4 regions of the Brevibacillus sp. 7WMA2 genome follow, and region 2 is predicted to be linked to each of the others. Evidence: riboswitches for the same ligand, from Rfam matches in the RefSeq annotation. Region 2 holds a riboswitch; each other region holds the start of a gene.
What was found. A riboswitch is a leader RNA that binds a small molecule or an ion and turns the genes downstream of it on or off. The one in region 2 is predicted to bind thiamine pyrophosphate.

Region 1 (7,888 bases), 2.1 Mb from region 2:
GCATCCATCAAAGGAAGTAAGACCTTCAGGCTTTTGTGTTCAATCTCTCTATCTAAAGGAAATTCTGTGGCTTCATGCTGTAAAAGTGCTTCCAGTGCTTCTTTCGGATGAGAAGCAACATAAGCCTGCCCTTTTTGTATCGCTTGCTGGAAGCGTTCGAGCGCCTCCCGCTTTTTTGCTGCCGTCTGATCACTTGTGACCAACACCAATTCATAATAGCTGGGTACACCATAATCAGTCAATCTAAACAAACGAACAGGTACATGATCTTTTTCATTTTCTCATTAAGATGCATGCATATGGCAATTCCTGTCCCTACGATTATAGAGATCACTAGTCCTAGCAGCGCTTCCTGTAATGTAATCCACAGATGTGTCGTAAATAACTGATAGCGTAGCTCCCAGAGCGCAACGGCAATAAGAGAAGGCGCTGGCAAAATGAATGCAGGTAGCTCAAGCAAGCGACAACTTGCTTCCCATAACAGGAGGAAAGTACCTACGGAAGCGAGAACCCATCCGATATGCCGATTCTTTTTCCAGACCTCCTGTATGACTTTTTGCCACCCTTTCCTTTGCATTACGGCCATGTCTGCTCTAGATAAGCCATATCCCAAAATAAATACTCCATTTTGCAAGCAGCGATAAAATGCTGTTTCATCCGAGCAAGCTCCTGTTTGTTACTGTCACGGGCAATTTCATTAAGTACACCTTTCAGCCAGTCCGTCGAGTTGGCAAATTCATCAGAACTATACATCCGCACCCACTCGCCAAACTGCGGATGATCGATTACCCCCGTTTTTTGTGCTAATCTTTTCCCAATTTCCTGATAGCTCCACATGCATGGAAGCAAAGCACTCAGTCCTTCTCCTAAGCTACCTTGGTGAGCGATCTGTAGCATATAGCTTGTATAGGCAAGCATGACGAATGATGGTTCGGCCGTTTCTAATTCACTTTGGGAAATGCCTAGTCGTTGAGCGTATCCCCGATGCAAGGACATCTCCTCTTGTAGTGTTGATGTCATGATTTGGGCAAATCGACCGCTCCAGTCTAAACGCGCTGTCTTAACGCTCGCAATCGCAAATAGTTTTGCATATTCCTGTAAAAAGAGATAATCCTGCTTCATGTAATGGATAAATGCAGAGATCGGTAAATTCCCATTAGCAATGCCAGTAATGAAAGGATGAAGATGCGTCTTTTCCCAAATCGGCTTTGCTTCTGCGTATAAAAGCTCTGTAAAAGAAGCGATTTCTATTTCTCGCGTATTCATCGGCGTACAGCCTCCTTTTATGCGAACTCATGTATAACTATGATTTTTATGAACATGGTAAATAAAATCCTGAACGGCTTTTTTGGTATCAGGTGCTTGTGTAATAGCTGAAATGACTGCGATAGCATCGGCTCCATTTTTTCGCAAGCAACTTACATGTTCTGGCTTAATTCCACCTATAGCCACAATGGGGTACCCTCCTACAAATTTGCGAATAGCGGAAAGTCCATTGGGACCGATTGGCTCCCCAGCATCCGTTTTACTTTTCGATGTATACATAGGCCCTACCCCTAAATAATCAGCTCCATATGTAAGAGCGATCCGAGCTTCCTCTATATTGCCGGCTGATATTCCAATGATCATCTCAGGAGGAACTAATTGTTTAACCTGGGCAAACGGCATATCCTCATGTCCTACATGCACCCCGTCAGCCTGAACCTTGCAAGCCAAGCTCACATCATCATTAATCAGAAAAATGGCATCGTATGTATGACATAGCTTTTTCATACGAATCGCAATTTGCTCTCTTTGAATCGCATCGCTGATGGAACCAGCTCCTTTTTCCCGCCACTGAACGCATCCGACTCCCGCTTGAAGTGCCTCTGTCAAGATACGAAACATGTTTTCAACGGAGTTCCTGCAATCTTGACTACCTATTACTAAATAGATACTCCACTTTTGAGATAAAAGAGCGAGACGAGCCAGCTTCATGTCAGCATTCCTTCTATCGGACTACTAGCGGAAGCATAGCGTTTTCGAGGAATGCGTCCTGCTAAAAAGCCTTTTCGTCCAGCCTGAATCGCTAGCTTCATTGCTTCTGCCATTCGTATAGGGTCGTGTGCTAACGCAACTGCTGTATTTAATAATACGCCGTCTGCACCTAGCTCCATCGCTTGCGTTGCATCTGAGGGTGAACCAATTCCAGCATCTACAATGATGGGAACTGTCGCCTCTTCGATCATAATGCTAAGGTGCAGAGGATTAAGAATACCTTGACCAGAGCCAATTGGGGAGGCACCGGGCATTACAGCATGAACGCCTACTTCTTGTAGCTTTCGCGCAAGAATAGGATCATCATTGGTATAGGTTAAAACAGTGAAGCCTTCTTCCACCAATAACGCAGATGCTCGCAGGGTTTCTATTGGATCGGGCAATAACGTTTTTTGGTCTGCAATTACTTCTACTTTAATCATGTCGCATAATCCGCTCGCTTTTGCTAAACGTGCAATACGTACAGCCTCCTCTGCGGTGGTTGCTCCTGCTGTATTGGGGAGCAGTGTATACGCTGAGAGGTCAAGCGATTCTAAAAAGGTAGGCTCGTTTCCTTTTTCCAAATTTAAACGACGTACCGCAAATGTGATAATTTGCGCTTCAGAGATCGTTACTGCTGCTCGCTGAATTTCCAAATAAGGAAATTTCCCGGTACCAATTAAAAAACGTGAGCTAAATTCATACTCTCCAATTCGTAAAGTCGTATCCGTCATCGATTATCCTCCTCCAACAAAATGAACTATTTCTATGCGATCCCCATCCATTATGGCTGTATGGGCATAGCTGGAACGATCAAGGATGATTTGATTGTGCTCAACAACCACTATTCTTTGCTCCAATCCATAATGAACAAGCAATTGCTCTACAGTCGTATCTTTTTCTACACTTGTTGCTTTCCCATTAACCTGAATCTGTACTGTGCTAGCGTGCAAAAACGGTCACCTCGTTTCTTGCGTGATTGTTTTTACGCCTATCTTTTCCAGCGTTTGGCGTAGCCTAAGCAAAAATCGAATAGAGTAGCTACTGGATAGCATTTTCTGCTGTTTTATCAAGCTGATCACGGTACTCTTTCATCCTTTCTTGCGGTTGTGCTGACTGCATGATCCCCGACATTACAGCAATACCATCCGCTCCAGCCGCTATCACGTCCTTAACACGATGCGGAGTTATGCCGCCTATCGCAAGTAGTGAGATACTAGGAGCTAACAGTTTCCGCATTCGCGTTACAAAGGGAAGACCACGCGGTTCTACGCCGGGCTTACATTCCGTCACAAAGACATGCCCCGCTATCACAAAGGTTGGAGGACGGCTTGGTACGATATCATGTTCTGTCAATGAATCGTACTGGTCAGAGGGTTGTAACGATTGTACCGACAAGCATTCCTGATCGTTATGAACCGAACAACCCAGCAATTGGTGGGGGGCCAGCATACGACCTGCCAAGCTGGCATGCAAACTTTGCTGTCCAAGCTGTACACCGCCGCAATGATAAGCCATTGCTACATCCACACGGTCATTTACGATGATTCGATCCCTTGGAAAAACATCCGACAAGAGCCTGATCCATTCAGCTAATTCCCTTGCTGTCCGCTGCTTTTCCCGAATGTGTAGATAATCTACTCCTGCTTGGTCTGCCTTCTCTATAATGGGCAACACTTCTCTGAGAGTTTGACGCCCTGTGGTAATGAGATGAAGCGAGCGTGCTCGCAAAAATTCAACTCCTTTCGCAAAAACATTCGCATATGCCTTTTCTTGTTGTTTGAAACGAACCTCTATAGCTGACCGATCTAGTTGGACCATTCATGGCCTGACATCAAAAAAGCCTCCGCTGTCTTTTCGGATAGTACCGAAATGGATAGCGGAGGCTAAGCTGAACTAGCTGTTCGTAAGCTGATAATCATTAGTAGCTTACTGCTTTTTTGATCCATACTGTAAACGGCTACAGGTTGTTTTTTATAAAAAGAAAAACCACCCGTAGCGGATGGTTTCGTATGCATCTGAAAGAACAAAGTTATCTTCACTCTGTTCTCGGTTGCCCTCTTCCTCCGCCGGTATTAACCAGATCAGGTTCAACGGTCAGTAACGCATCGTGTTACAATCTCAGCCGACAGCTCGGCCCCCGCTCGGTACAAAGTTATAAAGTTTTGAATTCGCTTTTACAGTACCACGTCACTACTTATTTGTAAACAGATAGATTTTCTTTAGAAAAATTCTCGTTCATTGTTCACACCAGATCATTCTACCTCGTATCAGTGTGTAATCATTCCCTTATTCATTGCCTGCATACACTCTTCTAACCATCCCAGAGCCTTGGCCTGCTCCGGTACTTCTCTTACTTCCCGATATGCTTGTTCTACCAGCTTTTTTACTAAAAATAAACTGGAGAAATCTAACGCCATCACCACTTGTTTAGGCGGCTGCGTCTGTTCTTTTAAAGCCTCAACGCCATCTAATAAAATCGCCGCTGTCTTCTCAGCCACCTCATTTAGTTGCTCATGCTGTCTTAATTCATCGTAAAAACTATCATACAAACGGCACAAGATTAAAAATGCTTGTGTGCTAAGAACTACTTCGTTTGCATGTAGGTGCATCATTGAGTCTTCCACAAGTATGCCTCCGTCTCTTCCCATCTATCTGCCGTAGATTTATTTTTATTATAGCATGAATGTTTCCTCTAGGTGGCATTTTGCCCAGTTCTAGCCTTACCATACTGTACATTGAATACAAATCAAAATAATCGTTCTATTACAAAAATAACATTTTCATGTATACAATCAAAGTCCCCTTCTCTTTCTCTAGAAAGGGGACCTTGATGTTTTACACACATTTATGCTTTATGCGTATTTCCATTATCGCGAATGTTACTGTTTTGGTCATTGGTATCTAGCGTTTTCCCTCTGTTTTTCGCCTTATTTTTAGATTTGTTGTTCTTGCTGGACATGGTTTGACTCACCTCCCGATTGTTCGGCTTAGTTTCCCCGATGTGAGTGAAAGTTACACATGGAGGTGGATTTCGCTCCCCTAAATCATCCAGCTATCAATGTACAGCACTCCTAAAAAATGAGTTGCTTCTCTGCTGAATACCTTTTAATCTGTTGATAGCAAAAAGGATTCAGAACTTTCACATAGATAAGGGGCCAATTACATGCTTGTTATTACTCCCATTCCACTACAAGGAACTTTCGTGGTACTCGAACCGCTACAGCCAGAACACGAAGCAGAGCTTCAGCAGGTCGGAAGCTTTCCCGAAATTTGGACCTTTTTACCGAAGGCAATGGTTACAAATGAGGACTGGAAAGCCTATTTTAAAAAAGCATACGATGCAAAGGATGCAGGAGTAGAATTTCCTTTTATCATTAGGGAACGTTCCTCCCAACGCATTATTGGTACTACGCGTTTTATGAATATTTCAAGTAAGGATGATCACTTAGAAATTGGTTCAACCTGGCTTACTCCACGCGTATGGAAATCAGGCGTGAATACGGAATGTAAATATTTGTTGCTAAGCCATTGCTTTGAACATCTCGGATGCGTTCGCGTTCAAATTAAAACCGATTCTCGCAACGAAAACTCACAACGAGCTATTCGGCGAATCGGGGCTACCTATGAGGGCACGCTCCGCAAGCATATGCGTCTGGCCAATGGTTATGTCCGTGATACTGCTATGTTTTCGATCATTGATTCAGAATGGCCTCAGGTAAAAGAGAAGCTGGCCCTTATGATGCAACGTTACTCATAGAAAAGTACACCCTTCTTTGAAAAAAACCTCCCCATTTCGCTCATTTTATACAATCTTAGGCTAGATCAATGCAACCAGTTCGTGTACAGTTAAGAATAGAGATCAACAAGCGATGATAGATTATGAGGTGACCTCTTTTCATGCATACAAATTTACGAACTTTTATCCAACAGCTTCGCGATGAAGGACAATTATTGCAGATTGATACTCCTGTCGATCCCTATTTGGAATTGGCAGAAATTCATCGTCGAGTCATTGATGAACAAGGGCCAGCTCTTCTTTTTACAAATGTTAAAGGGAAAAGCTTCCCTATTGTAACCAATCTATTTGGAACCCGTGAACGGGTCGATATGGCATTCGGACCAAAGCCAGAAAAGATCATTCAGCAATTAGTAAGTAACATGGACAAGCTGATGCCCCCGAAGCTCTCTGCCCTTTGGGGATTACGTGATCCTTTATTAAGTGTCATGAAAACAGGTACGAAAAACGTATCGTTAAAAAATGCTCCTGTCGCTCAGGTACATACAACTGATGTCAATTTACATGAACTACCGGCTATTACTAGCTGGCATGAAGACGGGGGACCGTTTGTTACATTGCCACTTGTCTACACAGAGCATCCCGTCAGTAAAGAACACAATCTGGGGATGTATCGTATTCAGCTATATGATGAAAATACTACGGGTATTCATTGGCAGATACATAAAGGTGGTGGGTTCCACTATTATGAGGCAGAAAAACGTAACCGTGCTTTGCCGATAACCCTGACAGTTGGCGGACCACCTGCTTTGATTGTCTCTGCTATTGCTCCATTACCGGAGATGGTTCCGGAACTTATTTTCTCCTCTCTCTTAATGGGAGAAAAGCTAGGAATGACCGATGTAGATAATCATCCACATAAAATTATTTCGGAAGCAGAATTCGTGTTTGGCGGTATTGTCCCTCCGCATGTTCGCCGACCAGAAGGACCGTTTGGCGACCATTTTGGCTATTATTCCTTAGCTCACGACTTCCCTGTCTTCCATGTGCAGCAAATGTGGCGCAGGGAAGATGCCATCTATCCAGCTACGGTGGTTGGTAAGCCGCGCCAGGAGGATTTCTTTATTGGTGAATACCTGCAAAGTCTGCTGTCACCGCTTTTCCCTGTGGTCATGCCTGGAGTGAAGGCTCTTTGGACGTATGGGGAAACCGGCTTCCATGCATTAGCAGGAGCAATCGTACGCGAAAGCTACTATAAAGAAGCAATGGCCCATGCCTTTAGAATTCTAGGGGAAGGTCAGCTTACATTAACTAAGTTTTTGATGGTAACGGATGTGCATTGTGACCTATCGCAGTTCAGTAAGTTTTTAGAGATCGTGTTAGCTCGTTTCCAACCGGAACGTGATCTACTGATTGTCAACGATACCTCCAACGATACACTTGATTATACAGGACGCAAATTTAATCATGGTAGCAAAGGGGTAATGCTCGGCATTGGCGATCCTGTTCGTGACCTGCTACACACTTATAACGGGCCGGACATCCCGCGTTTTCCTCATGTAGAGGTTTTTTGCCCAGGCTGTCTCGTAATTTCAGGACCAAAATTTGAAGATTCCCCGCAAATAGGGGAAGATTTGATCGCTTATGCCAATGAACATGTAGCGGACTGGCCTATGATTTGTATCGTTGATGACGCTGCAATCTCTCGCAAGGAAAGCAGCTTCCTCTGGACAGTCTTTACGCGCTTTGACCCAGCAAACGATCTTTATGCCAAATCAACTATCGTACGCAATAAAATCCGTTATGAAGGGCCATTAATCGTAGATGCTCGTATGAAGCCGTTCTATCCAGCAGAAGTCGAAACCCGTCCAGACATTGACAAACTGGTCAGCAGACGTTGGAAGGAATACTTTCCTCACCTGTAAGTAATAGTCCTTGTGTGCCGCTTCTAGATCGGCGTACAGGAAATAGACAACCTCCTACCTCAGATGACAGAGGAAGGAGGTTTTTCTATTACCAGATTTACTTTGCAAGGAAAACCCATATAATATAAAAGAAGATAGTCGGAGCAATGGAGGGATAAGCATGCGACAAAAACAAATTCAAGCGGAACTGGATGTGCAACCGACCATC
Region 2 (7,888 bases):
TCTGTTGGACAAAAGGCAATCAAACAGATCAATCAGAAATTAGGAATTACATTACCAGAAGATGAGGCTGGTTTTATTGCTTTACACATTGTAAATGCCGAATTAAACGAAGAAATGCCAACGATTGTTACAATAACAAAGGTAATGCAAGAGATTTTAAATATCGTTAAATATCATTTCAATATTGAAGTGGACGAGGAATCCTTGCATTATTACCGGTTTATTACCCATCTAAAATTTTTCGCTCAACGTTTGTGCAAGGAAACCCATATGGAGAGCAGCGACGATTTCTTATACGAGATGGTCAAAAGCAAATATAAGGAAGCTTATGAGTGTACGAAGAAAATCAAGCGATACATTCAAAAGGAATATAAGCATGAGTTAACAAATGAAGAAGTGCTTTATCTAACGATTCACATCCATAGAGTGGTAAATAAAAAGTAAAAATGAAAGCGTTGACATTATCAAGAGGACATGATATTTTATAAGTAACTTAATAAGACAAGTTCTTATTGATTAGGATTGTTACTGGTTAAGCAGGCAAAACCTAAATGGTTGTCTATTTATATGGACAGCGATTTAGGTTTTTTTTAATTTCATACTACTAGGATTGTTACTGGTAAGCAGGCAAAACCTAAATGTTTATTCATGTACAGACATGTTTGTCGATACGTGGGTAGATGTTTGGGTTTTTTTTATGAGATGATGCGAAACTTTTGATCAATTGGGCCCATTTGAACAAGTGCATTGCTTTTATCTCAGTCATGTTAGGAAAAGGATGTGTTTTTCTATGGATAAAGAAAAAGTAGCAAAGGAAATAGTAGCGCTTGTTGGAGGAAAAGAAAATATTGCACACGTTACCCATTGTATGACCAGATTGCGCTTTAACTTGCATGACGATCAGCTTGCTGATAAAGAGAGGCTGGAGAAGACAAAGGGTGTCATGGGTACCATGAAAAGTGGAGGTCAGTTTCAGGTCATCATTGGAAACGATGTTGCGCAGGTTTATAAAGAGATAATGAAGAGTAGCGATATAGCTGCAAGCATACAAGGAAAAGAGAAGGGGATGCAAAAGAAGCAAAATCCGATAAGTGCGATTTTTGATGTCATTGCAGGGGTGTTTACACCGATTCTTCCAGCGATAGCTGGGGCAGGGATGATTAAAGGTCTCTTGTCTTTAGCGGCAACGTTTGGCTGGATGTCGCCCGATGACAGTACCTATCAGATACTAAATGCGATCGGAGACGGTGCTTTCTACTTCCTACCGCTTATCTTGGCTTTTAGTGCGGCAAATAAATTTGGAAATAATCCTTTTATTGCTGTTTCTGTCGCAGCCGCCGTTCTCCATCCGCAATTGACAGCCCTGTTAGGTACAGGGCAAAGTACGAGCTTTATGGGGATACCGGTAACAGCCGTTACCTATGCTTCATCGGTTATCCCAATCGTCATTACGATCTGGCTGGCATCTTATGTGGAAAAATTCGTAGATAACCTAATTCATAAATCAATGAAGCTGATTTTAGTACCCATGCTTACCTTGCTTATTGTAGTACCACTCATGCTTATTGCCATTGGACCAATTGGAACGATTATTGGAAATGGACTTGCATCAGGCATTATCGCGTTGTTTGATCATGCAGGATTGTTTGCGGGATTGCTGCTTGGCGGAACAATGTCTCTTATTATCATTACCGGCATGCACTATGCGCTGATACCAATTATGATTGGTTCCGTAGCTCAGCTTGGCTACGATTACATTCTTCCGATTATGTTCGTCGCTAACCTAGCTCAAGCAGGCGCAGCCTTTGGCGTATTCTTAAAATCACGGAACAAGGAATTTAAATCAATTGCCATGTCTACAAGTATCACAGCAACGATGGGTATTACGGAGCCAGCGATGTATGGGGTCAATATGAGATTGAAGAAACCGTTCATCGCGGCGTTAATCGGTGGAGCAGTCAGTGGAGCCTTTATCAGCTTATTTAAAACAAAAGCTTATATTGTAGGCGGAAATGCAGGATTGCCTGGGTTGCCGATCCTCGTTGGGGAGACATTCTGGTATGCGATTATTGGTCTTATCATTGCTTTTATTGTTGGAGCAGTCATGACATATATTCTAGGCTTTATTGATATACCAACCAATGAAGATCAGGAAGAGTCGAAAGAAACAGTAGAATTCATCGGATTAGAAAAAGAAGGAACAACAGAAAATGCGCTTGTTCAAAATGAACAGATTTGCAGCCCAATAGCTGGTGTTGTTCATCCTCTACAGGCAGTCAGTGACCCCACCTTTTCTAGAGAAATTATGGGAAAAGGATTAGCGATTGAACCCGCAGAGGGACGTGTTGTTTCGCCAGTGAATGGAACTGTCGTCTCCATTTTTAATACGAAGCATGCTATAGGGTTAATCAGTGATGCTGGAGCAGAGGTATTGATTCATATTGGAATAGATACCGTTAAATTGGGGGGCAAACACTTTACCGCCCATGTAGAGACAGGTCAGCAGGTAAAGGTAGGGGAGCTGCTCATTGAATTCGATCTACAGGAGATTAGACAGGCAGGCTTTGAAACAATAACACCTGTGATCATCACGAATACAGACCAATATCCAGAGATCGAACCTTCGAGTCTAGCTGAAATAAAAGAAAAAGAGCTTTTGCTTACCCTGCGAGTCTAAGGGTTATGAATTGTTGATCCATCACCTTGTTTATATCGAAATTTTGCATAGATGCAATTCTACTTATAAGGAGGAAATAAGTTATGACGAAAATCGTGAAGAAATTTCCAGAAGGCTTTCTATGGGGAGGAGCGGTCGCGGCTAATCAGCTAGAGGGCGCTTATCAAGAGGGTGGCAAAGGTCTTTCAACAGCAGATGTGTCACCAAGAGGCATTATGTATCCGCATAATGAATCAATGGAAGGCTACTACCCTTATCATGAAGCGATTGATTTTTATCATCGCTATAAAGAAGATATTGCCTTGTTTGCAGAAATGGGCTTTAAATGCTTCCGCACCTCGATAGCTTGGACAAGAATTTTTCCGAATGGTGATGAGCTGGAGCCAAACGAAGAAGGCTTGAAATTCTATGATCAATTGTTTGATGAAATTAAAAAATACGGTATTGAGCCGGTAGTAACGATCTCACATTATGAGATGCCACTTTATCTGGTGAAGCAGTATGGAGGATGGAGAAATCGGAAGTTAGTTGAATTCTATGAGCGTTTTGCCAAAACACTCTTTAAACGCTACAAGGATAAAGTGAAATACTGGATGACGTTCAATGAGATTAACGTTGTGCTACATGCGCCATTTACGGGTGGTGGACTTGTATTGACAGAAGGTGAGAACGAGAAGAACGCGATGTATCAAGCGGCTCATCATCAGTTCGTGGCAAGCGCTTTGGCTGTAAAAGCATGCCATGAGATCATTCCTGATGCTCAGATTGGTTGCATGCTGGCTTATTTGCCAACCTACCCACTAACAAGTCATCCAGAAGATGTATGGAAAGCATTTACTACGGATCGGGAGACCTTATTCTTTACCGACATTCAAGTGAGAGGCTACTATCCATCCTATACGAAGCGCTATTTTGCTGAAAATGATATTCAAATCGTTATAGAGGAAGGCGACGAAGAGCTATTGCGCACGTATAAAGTAGACTATCTAGGTTTTAGCTACTATGTAAGTAGAACGGCAACAGTAACCCCTGAAAAAGCTGGAGAGACAAATGGCAATCTCATCATGGGTGGAGTAAAAAACCCGTATTTGAAAGCAACAGATTGGGGATGGGAAATCGATCCGAAAGGTCTGCGTATTGCCCTTAATATCTTGTACGATCGATATCAGGTGCCACTGTTTATTGTGGAAAATGGATTAGGGGCAGTTGATGTTGTAGAAGACGGGGATGTCATTGTGGATGATTACCGCATTGCATACTTAAAGGATCACATTGCGGAAATGAAAGAAGCGATTGCAGATGGTGTTGACCTGATTGGTTACACAACATGGGGACCAATTGATTTAGTTAGTGCCTCCACTGCAGAGATGAAGAAGCGTTACGGATTCATTTATGTAGATAAGGATAATGAAGGAAAAGGAACTCTGCGAAGATTGAAAAAGAAAAGCTTCTACTGGTATAAAAATGTCATTGCTAGTAATGGAGAAGTATTAGATTAAAATGCTAGAGGCGCTAGGTTTTTTATAACCTTTGCGCCTTTTCTTATTTTGATAGAAAAGTCATAAATAAAAATAAAATATAAAGAGTGGTCTGGAAGTTTCAGTACGCTCTTTATATCCTCTATGAATGGACTGGATTAATCGGACAATCACGCTCTTTTCTACAAACAAAGCAGTGGATTTTCTTTGCGCCACTAACCGCTTTTATGCTTGCGGTTCTAGGTTTTACTCTAATTGTAAATGCCATGAAGAAGCGATATGAAGAGGCTTATAATCGAACACCTTATGTCTAAAGAATGAAAAAATCCCCCCTTCTCTTCAAGGATTTGAAGAAAAGGGAGGCAGTTCACCTGAGCGGTCAAATTTTTAATTCGCCAAGCCTTACCAATTCTACTACGGCTTGTGACCGCCCTTTCACGCCCAATTTCTGCATGACGTTACTAATGTGATTTCTGACTGTTTTTTCGCTAATGAAGAGCTGTCCTGCTATCTCTTTTGTGGTCTTGTCTTGGACCAGGAGTTCAAACACTTCTCTTTCGCGATTAGTTAATAACGGTTTACTTTGGTCGCTACTCTTCAAAACGTGCCACCCCTCCTTGTGGGCTCTACAGGAACAAGGTTGAGGGATACAGTCACCTTATCCTATGTCAGGGGGAGTGTGTTGGTGCCGAAGTAGCAGGCTTTTTAGGCTTTTGCCTTACATACTATTCATAGGATAAGTGGGGGGTACCTCGGCCCACTCAATTTCTGTTTTTTTCCTATATCTTGTAAAAGATCTAGCTTGTTTCAACTGATTTTTCGCTTTTGTTAGATGCAAAGTCATAGAACGTACCATTGAAAAAACAATTATAATGAAGCAAATGAAGCAAATGACGCTTCAAAGAAGTACTTTGCAAAATAGTAGTAATATGTTATGGTATTATTTGAATTTGTAACATTGAAAACGAAATAAGCATGTACTAAACGGGGGCCGGGCAAATACGGCTGAGATTGTAACAGAATGCGTTACTGACCGTAGAACCTGAACTGGGTAATGCCAGCGGAGGGAGAGGTAGCTGACTTCAAGTGCGAAAGCTGTAGCTCTATCGTCGAGATAGGGTTGTATCGCCGAGTTGAGAACCATCCGTCTAGGGTGGTTTTTTTGTGTGTAAAACATGAAAAACGCTCTTTACAATCAACTGGCTGATACAATTTGCTCTAATTTGTATTTATAGTCTATATAAACTTGAGTTGGACCCTTTCTATTTCTGCTGCTTACATACATACTGCATCAGAATGAGGAGGAATTGAAATGTCACGAACACGACTGGTTATCATGATGGAAATAGCTATCATGGCAGCAATAGCTGTTATTTTAAGTAAGGTAAAGTTGTTTGCCATGCCTCAAGGGGGAAGCGTATCGCTGGTAATGGTACCGATAGCTCTCTTGGCGTTTCGCCGTGGTTGGGTAGCAGGCGTAATCACAGGCGGGCTAGTAGGCATGGTTAAATTCTTTTTTGGTGGCGAGATGGTCCATCCGATTCAAATGGTGTTAGATTATCCTCTATCCTATGCCGTGCTAGGCTTTGGTGCGTTCCTGTACGCTAGTAAGACACAAAGCAAAGCAACAAAAATTGTCTCCATCTGGGGAGGATTGCTAGTGGGAATTGCGCTATGCTTGGCTATTCGCACGACTTCAGGAGCTGTTTGGTTTGGGAGCTATGCCCCGGAAGGAACACCTGCAACACTTTATTCCTTCAGTTATAATGCAACTTATCTGATACCTGAGTATGTGATTACGGCTTTGGTCGTTACATTACTAGCAAATGGGGCACCTCAATTGTTTCAGCAGAATGCGGGCGCTTATCGACGTACATAATAAAGTAGTTTATAAAAAAGCGAAGAGAAGGGAGCTACTTCCTCTCTTGGCTTTTTTTAATATTAGTGAAAATAAAAGCGGTTTGTTACAAAAAAATATTCGAAAGAACGTGAAAAGGTATGGTTTTTTATTATGGAAAAAGTTACATAATTGTGAAATTAAGAAAAAACTATCGAAATTTTGCTCTTTCATTCCCAGTTGCTTACTAGAAGTAAAAACATTACGTTATACTGAGGATTGAAGGCTAGGAGGGATCGTGGATGAAAGAGGAGTTCTGGAAGGCGATAGTAGAATGCGATCCAAATTATGATCAACTATTCTTTTATGGCCTTAGCACGACGGGTATTTTTTGCAAGCCGTCATGCAAATCAAGGACACCCAAAAGAGAGCATGTGAAGATTTATTATGCGGCGTCCGATGCCATTGCTGCAGGTTTTCGTCCTTGCAAGCGTTGTAGACCATCTGAACCAACCTGGAAATCAGCGGAAGAAGATGCGGCGACCCGTTTGCTAGAGATGATTCACGATTGCTATAACCAACCCGTAACTCTGCGTGAAATGGCGTCACGTCTCTATGTGAGTCCTTTTTATTTGCAGCGTTGTTTTTCTCGTTGTATGAAGATAACGCCAGGGAAATATTTAACGCGCATCCGAATAGATGAAGCGAAGAAGCAACTACTAGAAACAGATCGAAATGTTTCCATGATTGCAAGCAGAGTAGGTTTTCGTAATAGTGCCTATTTTGCCGCTGTTTTTCAGAAAGAAACAGGTTGTACACCTACTCAATACCGCTTACAGCAGAAGAAACAGGGAAAAACAGGGACGACACGCTAAGTGCATCTGCTGTATAACGGGAGAACATACATATAAAAAAAGAATGGAAGAACAGAGTTGAAAGCGTTTCTGTATGCTTGCAGAAACGCCTTTTTGTACGAGGAAAAGACAGATAAAAAGCACCTCCTGTCATGTCGCGAGATTCGCAAACTAAGAGGTGCTTTTTGTCGTGTCTACATTTTTACCTTCTCTCACCCATGATGCGCTCTAAAAAATAATCGACTGTTACAGCTAATATGCCAACAAATAAGGGAGTTAATGGTGTTAACAAGACACCAGGAATCCATGTGGTATTCACGAGATAAAAAATGAAGGTCGTTGCTAAAATTTCAGGTATCAATTTCCAATTTCTTGAGATATGTAGTCTTTGCATTATGTATAAAAGGACTGGTTCAAGAATTAGTTCGTACAGCATTAACATGAAAAAGGAGACGACTGCAAAGGAAACGAGTGTCCAGAAATCAGATTTGTCGACAAACATAGGAAATAGAGTGCCGACTGTCCAGAGAATCGTAACCAATAAGAACACGACGATAGCGCTTGAGAATAAAACCAGCAAAGTTGCAATAGCGATAGCTAGACCATTAATCCAGAATCCGCCTTGCTGTCGATCCCCACTCGTCACAGCGCGTCGAAATAAAAAAAGTCCCGCTGTCGCACACAAGCCCACCAGTATGGCAAAAGTCATGTGGTTTGTCATATGTATCATCACCTACTATAAAAATAATACGTAGCAGGTGAGGGAAATGTTACAACAAAGCGGGGAAAAATGTAACCTTTTTGTAACCGTTCGAAATATGCCAAAGTTTACTCGACCCAGGTTGTTTTTTGAGTGATAGGCTTTCGAGCAGTTCGAGGTGTGGCTTCATCAGTTGGATAGCCAATAAATAAGGAACCAATTACTTTTTCTTGATCAGATAGGGACAAGAAGGCTTTGAGACGTTCATCCCTAGCTAAACCTACACCACGTGTACGCCATACAAAACCTAGACCTAGCTCAAAAGCCATCAGCCACATCGAA
Region 3 (7,888 bases), 590 kb from region 2:
TCTCTGTGCCTGCTAAAACAAACGATGACCCTGCTATCTTCTGGGTATATGGCTTTGATTTAAAAGCACTGGGTGCCAAGGCCGACTATCTTCAACTAATGACGTATGATGAGCATGGAACTTGGTCAGAGGAAGGTCCAGTTGCCTCCTACAATTGGGTGGAGGATGTTATACGCTATAGCGTCTCTCAAGTACCAGCCTATAAGTTATTAATGGGTATTCCAAGCTATGGCTACGAGTGGAGTACCGAGAAAAAAAGGGCAATCAGCTTTCGTAATATACCTGCCATCATTAAGGAAAATCAAGCCGTTCCAGCATGGCATGATACATATAAATCGCCCTATCTGCACTATATGAAAAACGGCGTTTGGCATACCCTTTGGTATGAGAATGAATATAGTATCGCCGCTAAACGTAGCTTGGCTCTAAAGTACAAGCTGGCTGGCTTTGCCGTTTGGCGCCTCGGATATGAGAATGACACTTTTTGGACGGCGCTTCTTCCTAAGTCATAAATGAAACTGGTTTTTCCATTCCAAAAGCCGTCAGCATTTCAAGTTGCTGACGGCTTTTGAGCTATTCTATACGAATGCCAAGCTGACTTTCGACACTTCCTTACTAGGTACATGCTTCATCTTATCCAGCTTCCAGGTCCCTAGCTCCTTCAGCAGAAAATAGACGATCTGCCGCCCATCTGGTCGCTTATACAAGATGTAGCCGTCCCGTTTACCAAGAAAGGTCATAGGCAATAGATAAACTTGCTTTTGAATCGCTTCTTTTTGGGAGAGCAATTCCTGATTCAGCAAGAGTAAGGCATGATCAGGATCATCGCGATATTGGTGAGCAATTTGGTAATATCCGATTTGCTGATAGCCAGCCAGTTTTATTTGAAAGTAATCCTCAAATTCCTTTTGTACCTGTTGCTCCTCCACCTTGCGCTTTTCCTCCCACTCGTCGCCTTGATGAGAATATCCAGTCAATTGTACCCCGTTTGGGTGTACTGCAAGCTTAATCGTTTCAATTGCAAAAGGCGGTGAATGATTTCTCTCATAGGTTTTCACCTGAAAAACAGCTTCAAAGGAATGAGGCTGATTGGTTAGACGAGAGACACCTACCACCTTGGCTGAGGATAGATCATAGGCTCGTGGATAACCATAGTAGTCAGTGATTGCTTTGATTACATGGGGATTCATCGTCAAAATAAGAGCTCCTTGTATCGGATCAGAAGGTACAGGAGATGGTAGTTGAGCCCATGCGATCTCTGAAGAGGTAGATACAGTAAACAGAAGCACAGTAAAAGCAACTATCGCCATATGCTGCCATCTATTTGCCCATTGCTTCATCTGCGATCATCTCCTTTTTCTGTTAACCTTCCTCAAACTCCCATGCTTTATGAAAAGGGTGAGCGCCTTCTCCTCATTTTTCCTCGGACGAAACAAGACTGAACCTATTAGGCAAGAAAAGATTCATATGCTCTGTTTCATCTGAACTGGCATATTCGGCGATCAGCTTCGCCGTAATCGGCGCTAACAGGATTCCATTCCGGTAGTGTCCGCAGGCTAGCGTTAGCCCACTCCAGTTTGGAACTGGCCCTAAAATAGGATGTCCATCAGCCGTAGCAGGCCGTAATCCTGCCCAAGCCTGTAAAAATGGAGCTTCGGAAATCGCTGGTACAATTGACATTGCCCCCGTTAATACTTTCGAAACACCATAAACAGTGGAAGAGCGATCAAAGCCGGCTAAATCTTCTGTAGCTCCAACAATAATTCGTCTATCCTGCTTAGGCACTAGATAGCCGTTTTTTCCAAAGACTACATGGGAAAGAGGCAAATGATTCGAATCAACCGCCGCGATTTGTCCCCTTACTGGATAGACAGGTACATCCACTCCCACCTGACGTAAGATATCAGCAGTCCACGCCCCGGCTGCTACAATCACGTGATTAGCTTCCAGCTCCCCTTTCTCTGTTACAACGCCAGTCATTTTCCTTCCAGTATGCTTTAATCTGATTACAGCAGTATTTTGGAATAAACGAACATGTCGGTTTTTGGCCTGTATCACTAGGGCTTCTACTAACAGACGGTTATTGATGTCAGCCTCGTGTGGAGAATAGATGGCTTGGCGTACCATTTTTGATAGATGTGGCTCTTGTTTCTGCACTTCTTTTCCAGACAACAATCGGATATCATAACCTTCAGACTTTTGCCACTGGTAGCGCTCCTGCAACCACTCCTCCTCCATGTCGGTCATGGCTACTGTCAAAATACCTGCTGTAGATAGCTGGCAATCAATGCCGGTAGCCTCCTTCAGTTCAAGCACCCAATTCTTATATAGCTCCAATGAACGTATTCCCATGTCAAGAAGTGGCCCTGGCTTCGTAAATTCCTTTAAAGGAGCAAGCATTCCCGCCGCTGCAACGGATGCCTCCCCTCCAAACACTCCCTTTTCGATGAGAGTAACCGTCATGCCTACATGAGCAAGTTCCGTGGCAATCGCCAAACCAATAATTCCTCCGCCAATCACAATGATGTCTGAACAGCTTTTCATTGTTCTTCACCCTTTCTCGTATCTACTGAGTGGGGAATCGATTGGCTCTCTACACAAAGAAATGAAAAAACCCACTTCTCCGCGTAGGAAAAGTGGGAAATCACTTAACACCAAATCTAACCACTTCCCTTCGCCAGCATGACCTGGATCAGGTAAAAAGGGTCAACAGACACGCTCTGTCCTCTCAGCCCTGCAAGTTAGGACTCCCCCAGTAGATCAATGTGAAATTATTAATCTTCGTCCTTGTAATCATAGCTTTCAGGAATTGGCTCGAATTTTTCCGCCTCTTCAAAAGCCTTCAGTCTCTCTAGCTCCTCCATATGATAAGTAAACTGCTCCTTATTAATAAAGTAGTCCTCACCATTATGGACGGCACGGATACGTCTCTCCGCTATCTTTTCTCGTATAAACCATTCAGGCATATCCAGATAAGCAGCTGTTTCCTTTACAGTTAAATACATGGTTTACTGTCCTTTTAAGCGGGCCTCCAGCTCAGCCTTCTGCTTTTCAAAACCTGGCTTACCAAGAAGTGCGAACATGTTCGCTTTATAAGCCTCTACGCCAGGCTGATCAAATGGGTTCACACCTAGCAGATAACCGCTGATGCCGCATGCTTTTTCAAAGAAATAAAGAAGCTCACCAATATGATACGCTGATAGCTCAGGCAATTCAACTACAAGGTTAGGAACGCCGCCGTCCATGTGCGCTAACATCGTGCCTTCCATTGCCTTTTTGTTAACAAAATCCATGCCTTTTCCACTAAGGAAGTTCAAGCCATCTAAATTAGCGGCATCCTGCATGATTTCAACGTCAGTCGCCGGTTGTGCAACGGAAAGCACCGTTTCAAACAAATTGCGCGAGCCGTCTTGAATAAATTGCCCCATAGAATGAAGGTCAGCAGAGAAATCAGCAGCAGCCGGGAAGATTCCGCGACCATCCTTCCCTTCAGACTCTCCAAACAACTGCTTCCACCATTCATTAAAATAATGGAATTGAGGTTCGTAGCTTACTAGCATCTCAATTTGCTTCCCTTTACGTAATAAGCAATTGCGGATAGCAGCATATTGATAGCATTCATTTTCTTCAAGAGCTGGATTCATATAGCGCTGACGAGCTGCCTGTGCCCCACTCATCAAGGCATCGATATCTGCACCTGATACAGCGATAGGCAACAATCCTACTGCTGTTAAAACAGAGAAGCGTCCACCAACATTATCTGGAATAACGAAGCTCTCATAACCTTCTTCGTTCGCTACTTGCTTCAAAGCCCCGCGCGCTTTATCTGTTGTTGCGTAAATGCGTTTACGCGCTTCTTCCTTGCCATACTTTTTCTCCATGAACTCACGGAAAATACGGAAAGCGATAGCTGGCTCTGTAGTGGTTCCGGATTTAGAAATAATGTTGACCGAAACCTCCTTGCCTTCAATAACCTGCATAAGGTGAGTCAAATAGACAGGGCTAATATTATTACCCACGAAATAAATCTCAGGTGCTTTGCGCTGTTCTTTTGTTAAAGAGTTATAGAATGTATGCCCTAGTACATCAATTACTGCCTTAGCTCCAAGGTAGGAGCCTCCGATACCAATAACGAGCAATACATCAGAATCAGCCTTGATTTTTTCTGCCGCCGCTTTAATACGTGCGTATTCTTCTTTATCATATGTATCCGGTAGGTCTACCCAGCCTAGATAATCGCTACCTGCACCTGTACCCTCATGTAATTGTTGATGCGCTATCCCTACAGCCGCTTCTAAATGCTTCATTTCGTGTTCGGAAACGAATGGCAATGCTTTGTCATAACTAAAACGGATCGCTTTTGTCACGATAATACCCCCTGAATCGTAAGTTGCACAACTAATAATAAACTGATGTTTATTATTGTACGCGATATCCTCTCTATTCTATCACGCAGAATTTAACGGAATCACGTCAATTTCAAAATCAGTCTCTTCTAAATATTATTATAATAATGTTATTCCTTACGTTTTACTGATTTAACATAAATTTTTGTAACCATTTAGCAGTTGATGCGTAAATCCATTGTAAACAAATTTTTTAAGGAGGCTATTATGAAGAAACGTTGGTGGGGTGTTATTGCAGCTGGAGTACTAGTCGCCGGCGCCTATGGTTATTTGAAATTGACCGCTGTCGACGCAACAGGCCTTCCTGTTTCCGTCATTCCTGTTGTAAAAGGAAGCATTGAAAACAAAGTAATGGCATCAGGAATGGTTAAAGCAAAGCAAGAGGTTACGCTTTTCTCCCCAAATAATGGGACCTTGCTGCAATTTAACGTACAAGAAGGGGACAAGGTTACAGCAAATCAAGTCATTGCTCGTATAGATGTTACCGATCTATCAAGCGAAATGGCATCCATTGATGCGCAAATCGCTTCGCAGCATGCTGAACTAAATCGTGTTAAATCAGGCAAAGAACCTGAAACGATTGCCCAACAGGAAGAACGCGTTCGTCAAGAGAAAGAAAAGGTTGACTCTGCCGAGAAGGAATACAACCGTACCAAACAATTGGTAGAGGCTGGTGCTTCTCCTGCCACTGATTTGGACAAGGCTAAGGACTCATTATCCCAAGCGCAATCATCTCTTAAAATGTCCCAGAGCGAATTAGCCCTCAATAAAAAAGGTCCAAAAAGCACAGATATTGCTTCCGTTCAAGCACAGATTAACCAGCTACAGGTAAAAAAAGCGGAGCTAGCGAAGCAAAGCTCTCAATCCACCGTGGTGGCTCCTTTCTCCGGTACCGTTTTAAAGGTGGATGCTAAGAATGGTCAAGCCGTGACGAAGGGTACAGAAATAATTACGATGGGTGATGTGACAAAATTACAAGTAGTAGCAGATATTAACGAATCAGATGTAAAAGAGCTTCAAATGGGACAAAAAGCACTTGTAAGCGGCACTTCTATGGGCAAAGAAAAAGCAGCAGCTACGGTAACCCGTATTTCACCGCTGGCTACAAAGATTCAAAAAGGGGAAACGACAGGAAAAACAAAAGTAAATGTCACATTGGAATTGGATCAGGCTGTCTCTGTGCTAAAACCTGGCTTTAATGTCGATGTGGATATTATGATCACCAATAAAAACAACATTCTTGTTGTCCCTTTCCAAGCGGTTGTGAATGATCCAAGCGGTTCCTTTGTCTGGGTCGTAGAAAATGGTCTGGCGAAAAAACGTCCCGTACAAACCGGTACAGAAAGTGACTTGAATGTAGAAATCACAAGCGGTCTAAATGAAGGAGACAGTGTCATTAGCAGCCCTTCCGCTGATTTGATGGAAGGCATGCCTGTAATGGCAATGGAAGCAGGCGTACCTGGAGCAGTATAAAAGGAGGGAAACAGATGCTAACCGTTACTGATATTCGTAAGACCTTTATGAACGGTGATTCTGAGCTACCCATCCTAAAAGGAGTTAATTTTACCGTTAATAAAGGGGAATTCGTCGCAATCATGGGGCCCTCTGGTTCTGGTAAATCCACCTTTATGAACATGCTGGGTTGCTTGGATCGCCCCTCTTCCGGTTCTTATGTACTGGACGGAGTAGAGGTCACTACCTTAAACGAAAATCAACAAGCTGATCTTCGAAACCAAAAAATTGGGTTCGTCTTTCAGGCATTTAATCTATTGCCGCGTATTTCTGCGATTCGCAATGTAGAATTGCCTATGCTCTATGCAGGCATCTCGGCAAGCGAACGCAAAAAACGTGCAGAAGAAGCGCTCATTAGCGTAGGGCTAAAAGAGCGTATGGAACACAAGCCGCCTATGATGTCCGGCGGTCAAAAGCAACGTGTAGCCATCGCCCGTTCTCTCGTGAATCGCCCGGCGATTTTGCTAGCGGATGAACCAACGGGAAACCTGGACAGCCGTTCTACTAGAGAGGTTATGGCCATTTTCCAAGAATTGCACGCACAGGGAGTTACCATTATTCTGGTTACGCATGAATTGGATACCGCCCAGCATGCAGAACGTATTGTTGTCTTTAAAGATGGTGTCATTATGAAGGATGAAAAAGTAAAAGAACGACTCTTTGCTGTCGCAGATGAAAACGAGGTGTTCGCTACATGAACCTCATCGAAAGCTTTCGCATTGCTATAGATGGTATTTGGTCCAATAAATTGCGTTCCATTTTAACCATGCTAGGAATTATTATCGGCATCGCTTCCGTCATTGCCATTATGACAATGGGTAAGGGCGGAAAAGAAATGATGACAAGTCAGTTCGGAAATGTAGCCGATGCTAAGTTTACCGCGATGGTAAGCTGGGAGACCGAAGAACCTGTCAAGGATGATGATTTGACCATTGATGATGCCGTTACCCTGGAAAGAATTAATCCTTACGTTCAAAATGTCATGGCTCAAATCTACGGTAGCGGAACCATCAAGGATAAGAAAAAGGATATCAGTGCTCAAGTATATGGGACAACGGCCAACTTATTAGAGGTAAATTCGAGCTATAAGATTGAGAAGGGTCGTTTCTACACCAGAGATGACGATAAAGAACAGCGAGATGTTGTGGTATTAGACAAGGGCTTAGCAGATAAATTGTTTCCTCAGGGAAATGCTGTAGGAAATCGGATTTACATGTCAGATGCCTCCTTTGTGGTCATTGGGGTTCTAAAAAATGATATGCAGGGCTTTATGGGCGGCGGCATGCAGGATCTGGTGTACATGCCGGCACGAACCTATCTTAACCATAACGAAAAAGCAACGGTAAACATGTTCCATATTCAGGCCAAATCAAATGCTACGATTCAAGCCGCGATGGACTTTACCAAGCAATATCTAAATCGTGTACATAAGCATACCGATCATTACACGATAAAAAACAGCGCCGATGATCTAAAAGAGATCACGAAGATGCTTGACATGCTTACAATGGTCTTCTCGGTTATCGCTGGAATTTCTCTTTTAGTGGGCGGTATCGGGGTAATGAACATCATGCTCGTCTCCGTAACGGAGCGCACACGCGAAATCGGGATTCGAAAAGCCCTAGGTGCCAAAAAACGGGATATCCTGACCCAATTTTTGATCGAATCCATTATTGTCTGCTTAATTGGTGGCGGTGTAGGGGTAGGTCTTGGACTTGGGTTAGCTTCGATTATTATCTCATTTGCAGGCATGCCTCCTGTTACATCCTGGGATAGTATTCTGATCGCATTTGGCTTCTCTAGTGCAATCGGGATCTTCTTTGGAATCTATCCGGCAAACAAAGCAGCCAAGCTGGATCCAATTGAAGCATTGCGTTACGAATAATCGGAAGAGAAAGTACGAAATAAACCACGTAACAGGCTGGATCCCTTCAGGGTTTCAGCCTGTTTTTTTATATAAATTGACAGAT
Region 4 (7,888 bases), 2.2 Mb from region 2:
GATTCAGCAGCGATTGGCAGTTGGCATGTTGGAAATCCTCCACATGAAGGGACTCAACTAGTCTTAACGAAGCATAACATTCGTTTTGATACGATTGTTGCTAGACAAATTCGTTCTGCTGATTTTCAACAATTTGACTATATTGTATGCATGGATGATTCCAACGTAGAAAAATTGCGTGCTTTTGCTCCAGATGCTAAAAATGTTACCAAACTGATGGATTATGCTTCCGCTTATAAGGAAACAGAAGTCGAAGATCCCTATTTTACAGGTAGATTTGATTATGTGTATGAGTTAGTCGAAGCAGGTTCGATTGGTTTAATCAATCATATTCGTAATAAATACCATTTATCTTAATAAAGCAAGCCTGTGTCATTATTCGTTTTGTTTATTTGCCAAAAAAGCAGCCACTCCCGGAAAAAAGAGTAGCTGCTTTTCTTATTTAGGAAGGATTCCCCTGCTATTTATCCACTTTATTTCATTTCTAAGGCAAGACTATATGCTCAAAATAAGCAGGTGAAAACTCCTCCTTGTACGTTCTGCCTGTTAACACCAAATTGTCTAGTTGTTCCCTCAGCTTTTGTAGTTTGGTTTTTTCTAAAGCTAAATTAATAAGGGTAGCTCTGGCAATCTGACGTAATATCTGTATTTCTTCTTTGATTGTATTACCTAAATCCTTACCGCTATGAACCACTTCAGAACGATGGTTGTAGGAGCTTTTAATAAAATTGGCAATCCTAATCCTTTCTTCAGGTGTTTGCCCCAGATAATAAGCAATTCTTGTTCGTACCTTGTACGTAATCTCTCCCTTTTTACCATCTGGTACAAACAAGGACTCCAAAGCAATCCATAAATCTAATAACTCATCCTCCAACGATTTCTTTTCTAAAGCTAATAAATATCTGCGATACGGAACGGTTGGAAACGAGATATCTGCATTCATGAGACGCTTGAACAATCCCTCTATTTGATCGGTATATATAAACTTAGGACCATCTAATGAGCGTTTTAAATAATTAATCCCATACCGATTTTCTTCCATTGTTAATAGATAAGGGATCGAACAAACCCCTTCGCCATTCGCCATGTTTAAGCGATTCTCTATTTCAGCTATAAAAGGACGATCCTCTTTTACTTTTAAGGTAGGATACTCTGCATAGAGAAACAATGAGTTTGGTTTTACCTTCTCTTCAAAATGAAGCCGATTCTCGTTCATCTGTGGACGCAAGCGCTCATGACAAATCTTATACAAGGGCTCAAAGCCGGATACCAGAAAGAAATCCTCACTAAGCTGTATACGAAGTGGTTTATCTGTTATGGTATTAAATACGGGTGCAATCAAGGTTGGCATGATGATCCCTCCATTCGCCACGGCTTTATAGGGTATGACTCTTATAAAGGCTTCTGGCCGTTTTTACTTAGATGCTGATCCTTGTTCCTGACTCAAACGCTTAATGATATTTTCATTCTCAATCATATCCTCTTGCTTGTCCGCATACAACAATCCATAATGGGTTAGCATAGTAGAAATTTGATTATTATCCGTTAAAATGACATGCAGAACAGCTTTATTTTTGAAATCATAATACTCCAGAACTCTTCCTAGGTCGCGTGTTGGCGCTCCATATACCTTTTTGATATCCTCTAGAGTTAGTTGCTTTCCAGTCTCAAGATTTTTCATCAAATCTCCGCGTTTTAACATCACTTGGGCAGCTACTAATGTAGGATTAGCCGTTTTGGTAAAATATAAGGGGTAGGCTTTATTCCATTTTGCCCCTGTTAGTGGGTTGATCTTGATAAAAGCTACTTCTTGCTCTACTTCTGGATTTGGTCCATTCTCTTCTTTTAAATTGGTACGAAAATTACTTTTAATGGTCTTTTTTTCTACAGCAGGTCCATATATTTTTTCCATCTGAGCTAGTGTCGTTTTCCCAATCGTAGCTTGCTCTGTAAACTTGAGCTCAGCTGTGAGATCTATCTGATTAACCTTTATATCTTGGGCTTGTTCAGTAGGCGTAGTATTTGATTGATTTCCACTACAGCCTGTTACAAGTAATAAGCTAGCTAGCACTGCCATAAACATCGATCTTTTTTTCATGAAAATCTGTCCTCTCCTGTTTAACTATAATTCACAGCGTTACAAACACTTCCCTGTGCATGCGATACCAATTTCCCTCCCATACTAATCACGAAGGAGCTGATAAGGATGGCAAAAGATGATTTCTTAGTAGAAAATCCGCATCAAACATATAATAACCAATTTCAAGGCTTAGAACAAACCGGGAAACCTTTACCAGGAACCAAAAAGGTAAAGCAAAAGAATCATTCCCGTCAAGTTAAAACACGCGAAGGATAATCCTCTACTAACAAACCGCTTGTCCTTGGCCGGATTGGCGGTTTTGTTTATTTGTCCCACACGTAACGTCCATCAGTCCTATTGACCCACATTTTCCCATATGATATGGTAAAAGGGCAACTACATATGGATACGGGAGCTTGGATGAAGCCAGGCTGAGAGGGTGGAGAACTCTGCTACCGACCGTGAAACCTGATCTGGATAATGCCAGCGTAGGAAACGATCCCATACGAATGACTTCGTTTATTTCAGCATGTTTATTTTGTATGGATAAGAGCCGTCAGCCTTTGCTGTATGGCTCTTTTTTAGTTTGTCGCTCCTACCGTCCCTAGCTAGTTGCCAAATGATGTTGGGAGGTATAGCAATGTCTATTTTATCAACTCCGTCTTTTTTTCCAGCAAGTCGCAAGAGATATGTGACAGGCTCAAGGCCTGATCTACTGGTTCCGTTTCGTGAAATTATGCTTTCCCCTACTGTTGATCAGCAAGGGCGCGTTACTCCAAATGCTCCTTTGCAAGTGTATGATACGAGCGGACCCTACACAGATGAAACACTGTTTGAAACGATTGATCTAAGCAAAGGTCTTGCACCACTCCGCTCTCCTTGGATTTTAGAGCGGAAGGACACAGAAACATATGGAGTCTCCAAAAATCTTGCCCCTACAAAATCAAAGGCCGCTAACCCGCTTCCTGTTCAAGAATTTGAAAATCGTCCATCTCTGCGAGCACGTAAAAGAAAACGCGTCACTCAGCTGCATTATGCACGTAAAGGCATCATTACACCTGAAATGGAATTCGCAGCGATACGTGAGGGAATAAAGCCAGAGGTAGTACGTCAAGAAATTGCCAGTGGACGCGCCATATTGCCGGCTAATATAAATCACCCTGAGCTTGAGCCTATGCTTATTGGAAAGCAATTTTCGGTAAAAATAAACGCTAATATTGGAAATTCGGCTGTTCTTTCCTCCATAGAAGATGAAGTTGAAAAAATGGTCTGGGCAATTCGCTGGGGAGCGGATACCATCATGGATTTATCGACCGGTAAAAATATTCACACGACACGTGAATGGATTTTACGGAATGCTCCTGTACCAGTCGGAACTGTACCATTGTATCAAGCTTTGGAGAAAGCGGGAGGACAACCAGAGAATTTATCCTGGGAATTATACCGGGATACGTTAATCGAGCAAGCAGAACAAGGTGTGGACTATTTCACAGTACATGCTGGACTTTTGCTTCGTTACATCCCCCTTACCATGAACCGCGTGACAGGAATCGTTTCGCGAGGAGGTTCCATTATGGCCTCTTGGTGTCTTACCTATCATCAGGAGAATTTCTTGTATACACATTTCCGTGAGATTTGTGAAATTGCAAGTGCTTACGATATCTCACTCTCCTTAGGGGATGGTCTGCGGCCGGGGTCCATTGCGGATGCCAATGATGCTGCTCAAATGGCGGAATTAGAAACCTTGGGTGAACTAACGAAAATTGCCTGGGAGTATGATGTTCAGGTCATGATCGAAGGGCCGGGACATGTTCCTATGCACAAGATTAAAGAAAACGTAGACATTCAGCAGGATATTTGTCAGGAGGCTCCCTTCTATACGTTAGGGCCGCTTACAACCGATATTGCCCCCGGATATGATCACATTACCTCTGCCATTGGTGCTGCTATGATTGGCTGGTTTGGTACTGCGATGCTATGCTATGTAACACCGAAAGAACATTTAGGATTGCCTAATAAGCATGATGTAAAAGAAGGGGTCATCGCCTATAAAATCGCAGCGCATGCCGCCGATCTAGCAAAAGGTCATCCCCTTGCTCAAGCATGGGATGATGCGATGTCAAAAGCACGATTTGAATTTCGCTGGCACGATCAATTTCATTTATCATTAGATCCCGAGCGAGCACGCGATTATCATGATGAAGCCCTTCCCGCTGAACCAGCTAAAACAGCACATTTTTGCTCGATGTGTGGGCCGAAATTTTGCAGTATGAAAATTAGCCATGAGTTAAAAGGAATGGTTGATAACAGTCCATTGGCAGATAAAAGTACAGCAAGTCTTGAAGATTCTCTCATTGAAACAGGACTTTCTCAAAAGGCAGAAGAGTTTAAACGCTCTGGCTCTAAAATGTATACCTGAGCTCTTTTATTAGCTTGTATTACACAGTATACTGTACACCCTGTTTTCTTTTTCTTGTAAGCTAATATGATCTTCTTTTATGAGTAAAGAAAAAAGGTTGCTGGAATAAACCAGCAACCTTTTTTTATAGAAAGCAATTATTTTACCACTACGTGGATCGGACGACCAAGCGCCATTTCCGCAGCTTCCAATGTTACTTCGCCCAAAGTTGGGTGAGCATGGATAGTTAGCTCGATATCTTCTAATGTAGCACCCATCTCAATAGCCAAAGCTACTTCAGATACGATGTTAGAAGCATCTTCCCCAACGAATTGTGCACCGAGAACTACTCCTGTTTCTTTGTCAGCAATGATTTTTGCAAATCCTTCGCCGGCATTAACAGATAGAGCACGTCCGTTAGCAGCATAAGGGAAACGACCTACAACTACATCTAGACCTTGTTCTTTTGCTTCTCTTTCAGAGATACCCACACTGGACATTTCTGGATCGGAGAATACAACAGAAGGAATGCACTTGTAATCCACTTCAGCCGCATGTCCCGCAATTGCTTCAGCAGCCACTTTACCTTCATAAGAAGCTTTGTGAGCTAGCGCAAGACCTGGAACAATGTCACCAATCGCGTAGATGTGTGGTAGACTTGTACGACCTTGTTTATCTACTTCGATCAATCCGCGCTCGTTCATTTTCATGCCGATTGCTTCAAGACCGATATCATTTGTGTTTGGCTTACGGCCAACAGTAACTAGTACGTAATCAGCTTCAAAGGACATTTCTTCTCCTTTTACTTCTGCTTTTACGACTACACCGTTCTCTGATTCTTCCACGCCTTTTGCAAGAGCTTTGGTATGAATTTTCACGTTGTGTTTTTTCAAACGACGTTCAACTAGACGAGTCATGTCTTGTTCAAATCCAGGTAGGATATGGTCTGCACCCTCAAGGATTGTAAGTTCTGTGCCAAATTTAGCAAGAACTGTACCTAGCTCAACCCCGATGTATCCACCGCCGATAACTACCATGCGTTTTGGAATTTCGCCAAGACTTAATACCTCAGTAGAGGACAATACTCGCTTGCTCCATTTAAACGCTGGAAGTTCGAACGGACGAGAACCGGTTGCGATAATCGCATTGTTGAACTTGAATTTAAGGGACTCATTATCGTTATAAACGCTGATTTCATTCTCAGACAAGAAGAACGCTTCCCCAGAAACTAGACGTATTTTGTTTCCTTTGAACAAGGAAGCAACCCCGCCAGTCAATTGTTTCACGATGCCGCTTTTCCATTCTTGTACTTTCGCATAGTCAACTTTTACGTTTTCCATGGTAATACCCATGCTAGCGCCATGCTGTGCATTTTCATAAACGTGAGAAGCATGGATAAGAGCTTTTGATGGGATACAACCCACGTTCAAGCATACGCCACCTACGTTAGCACGTTCTACTACAACTACGCTTTTCCCCAATTGAGCTGCGCGGATTGCTGCGACATAACCACCAGGACCTGCCCCGATGACTACTACGTCAATTTCTTCTACGAATTCTCCTACTACCATGTTGTTATCCCTCCATAACCAATAGTGTTGGGTTCTCCAGAAGCTTTTTGATATAGTTCATGAAACGTTGCGCTGGATCTCCATCGATTAGACGGTGGTCAAAGCTTAGAGACAACGCTAAGACTGGTGCAACAACAATCTCACCGTTTTTCACTACTGGTTTCTCTTCAATGCGACCTACACCCAAAATAGCTACTTCAGGATGGTTGATCACTGGAGTGAAGAACATTCCACCAGCAGAACCGATGTTTGTGATGCTGAAAGTAGAACCTTTCATTTCATCGGCAGTTGCTTTACGGTCACGAGCTTTACCAGCTAATTCGTTAATCTCAGCAGAGATTTCGAAGATGGATTTATGATCTGCGCCTTTAACTACAGGTACGAGCAAGCCGTCTTCTGTAGATGTTGCAATACCAATATTATAGTACTTTTTGAAGATGATTTCTTGTGTTTCATCATCCATAGAAGTGTTAAGGATTGGGAATTTTTTCAAACCAGCCACTACTGCTTTCACAATGAATGGAAGGTAAGTTAATTTAATTCCTTGTTCCATAGCTAGTGGTTTACCTTCTTTACGTAGGTTAACCAAGCCAGTAACGTCTACTTCGTCAAACAAAGTAACGTGTGGAGCTGTGTATTTAGATTTAACCATCGCTTTAGAAATAGCTTTACGGATACCTTTCAAAGGTACGCGCTCTTCTAATTCGAAAGCTTGTGGAGCGTAGTGTTGTGTAGGTGTAGCTGCTGCTGCTTGAGAAGCAGTTGGTGCTGCAGCCGCCGCTGGTGCTGCTGCTTGAGCAGGTGCTGTAGCCCCACCAGCAAGATATGCATCTACATCAGCTTTGGTAATTCGACCAACTTTACCGCCTGTACCTGGTACAAGCGCCAAATCGATGTTCTTTTCACGAGCATATTTACGCACGGAAGGAGTAGCAAGTACTTGCTTGCGATCAATTGGAGCTCCACCTTGAGCAACAGCTGGTGCTGCAGCCGCCGCTGGTGCTTCAGTAGCTTTAGGAGCTTCTTGAGCAGGTGCTGCGCTTTCGCCACCATGTCCATGATCTGCACCTTCAGGCAATGCACCTTCTACTTCAATAACACATAGTGTGTCACCTACTGTAGAAACAGTACCTTCACTCACATTGATCTCAACTACTTTACCTGCAACAGGAGATGGTAGTTCTACCATGGATTTATCATTTTGTACTTCTAGGATAACTTGATCCTCTTCAATTGTATCTCCTACAGCAACATGCCACTTTGCAATTTCGCCTTCGTGGATACCTTCACCGGTTTCCGGAAGTTTATATTCAAATCGTGCCACTATAATTCCCTCCTATCGATTTCGAGAAAAGAAGGCGGAAAGCTTACTTTCCGCCATTGATTATACGAATCTTAGAACTCCAATACGCGGTTCACGCCGTCAATAACACCTTTTACATCAGGCAGCCAAACATCTTCTGCTTGTGCAAACGGGAACACGGAATCTGGAGGTGCGATACGAAGAACAGGCGCTTCTAGATGTAAGATAGCTTTTTCGTTGATTTGCGCGATGATTTCAGCAGCGACACCGGCAGTGCGTTGTGCTTCTTGCACAACGATTGCACGATTTGTTTTTTGTACGGAAGCAAGGATTGTTTCCATATCTAATGGAGAAAGGGTGCGCAAGTCGATAACTTCAGCGCTTTTACCTTGTTTTTCTAATTCTTCCGCAGCTTTCATGCTTGTTTGAACCATTGCACCGTAAGTGATGATCGTTACATCTGTACCCTCACGAACGATGTTTGCTTTACCCAATGGGATTGTATATTCGCCTTCTGGTACTTCTTGACGGAAGGA

Region 1: linked by a shared signal. The riboswitch ahead of GOP56_RS06640 (thiamine phosphate synthase) and the one ahead of thiT (energy-coupled thiamine transporter ThiT) in region 2 are both predicted to bind thiamine pyrophosphate.
Region 3: linked by a shared signal. The riboswitch ahead of thiO (glycine oxidase ThiO) and the one ahead of thiT (energy-coupled thiamine transporter ThiT) in region 2 are both predicted to bind thiamine pyrophosphate.
Region 4: linked by a shared signal. The riboswitch ahead of thiC (phosphomethylpyrimidine synthase ThiC) and the one ahead of thiT (energy-coupled thiamine transporter ThiT) in region 2 are both predicted to bind thiamine pyrophosphate.

The regions. Positions count from the first base shown of each region.
Region 1 covers NZ_CP048799.1:1,795,194-1,803,081, forward strand. The annotation lists gene GOP56_RS06610 (ABC transporter substrate-binding protein) at 1-251, opposite strand, end outside; gene GOP56_RS06615 (ABC transporter permease) at 239-577, opposite strand; gene tenA (thiaminase II) at 577-1,266, opposite strand; gene thiE (thiamine phosphate synthase) at 1,294-1,977, opposite strand; gene GOP56_RS06630 (thiazole synthase) at 1,974-2,750, opposite strand; gene thiS (sulfur carrier protein ThiS) at 2,754-2,969, opposite strand; gene GOP56_RS06640 (thiamine phosphate synthase) at 3,058-3,747, opposite strand; TPP riboswitch at 4,061-4,170, opposite strand; gene GOP56_RS06645 (hypothetical protein) at 4,287-4,643, opposite strand; gene GOP56_RS06650 (GNAT family N-acetyltransferase) at 5,183-5,776, shown strand; gene GOP56_RS06655 (UbiD family decarboxylase) at 5,917-7,680, shown strand; gene nadE (NAD(+) synthase) at 7,841-7,888, shown strand, end outside.
Region 2 covers NZ_CP048799.1:5,045,136-5,053,023, forward strand. The annotation lists gene licT (BglG family transcription antiterminator LicT) at 1-444, shown strand, start outside; gene GOP56_RS21775 (beta-glucoside-specific PTS transporter subunit IIABC) at 791-2,677, shown strand; gene GOP56_RS21780 (aryl-phospho-beta-d-glucosidase) at 2,761-4,176, shown strand; gene GOP56_RS21785 (helix-turn-helix domain-containing protein) at 4,535-4,756, opposite strand; TPP riboswitch at 5,130-5,241, shown strand; gene thiT (energy-coupled thiamine transporter ThiT) at 5,468-6,034, shown strand; gene GOP56_RS21795 (bifunctional transcriptional activator/DNA repair enzyme AdaA) at 6,295-6,867, shown strand; gene GOP56_RS21800 (hypothetical protein) at 7,049-7,567, opposite strand; gene GOP56_RS21805 (nitroreductase family protein) at 7,675-7,888, opposite strand, start outside.
Region 3 covers NZ_CP048799.1:4,456,257-4,464,144, reverse strand. The annotation lists gene GOP56_RS19250 (glycosyl hydrolase family 18 protein) at 1-512, shown strand, start outside; gene GOP56_RS19245 (DUF3888 domain-containing protein) at 579-1,340, opposite strand; gene thiO (glycine oxidase ThiO) at 1,414-2,544, opposite strand; TPP riboswitch at 2,653-2,764, opposite strand; gene GOP56_RS19235 (excisionase family DNA-binding protein) at 2,775-3,005, opposite strand; gene GOP56_RS19230 (glucose-6-phosphate isomerase) at 3,009-4,367, opposite strand; gene GOP56_RS19225 (efflux RND transporter periplasmic adaptor subunit) at 4,614-5,879, shown strand; gene GOP56_RS19220 (ABC transporter ATP-binding protein) at 5,894-6,616, shown strand; gene GOP56_RS19215 (ABC transporter permease) at 6,613-7,803, shown strand.
Region 4 covers NZ_CP048799.1:1,885,118-1,893,005, forward strand. The annotation lists gene GOP56_RS07020 (low molecular weight protein-tyrosine-phosphatase) at 1-357, shown strand, start outside; gene GOP56_RS07025 (HEPN domain-containing protein) at 485-1,351, opposite strand; gene GOP56_RS07030 (peptidylprolyl isomerase) at 1,415-2,098, opposite strand; gene GOP56_RS07035 (hypothetical protein) at 2,207-2,356, shown strand; TPP riboswitch at 2,479-2,595, shown strand; gene thiC (phosphomethylpyrimidine synthase ThiC) at 2,721-4,499, shown strand; gene lpdA (dihydrolipoyl dehydrogenase) at 4,637-6,049, opposite strand; gene GOP56_RS07050 (dihydrolipoamide acetyltransferase family protein) at 6,054-7,373, opposite strand; gene GOP56_RS07055 (alpha-ketoacid dehydrogenase subunit beta) at 7,445-7,888, opposite strand, start outside.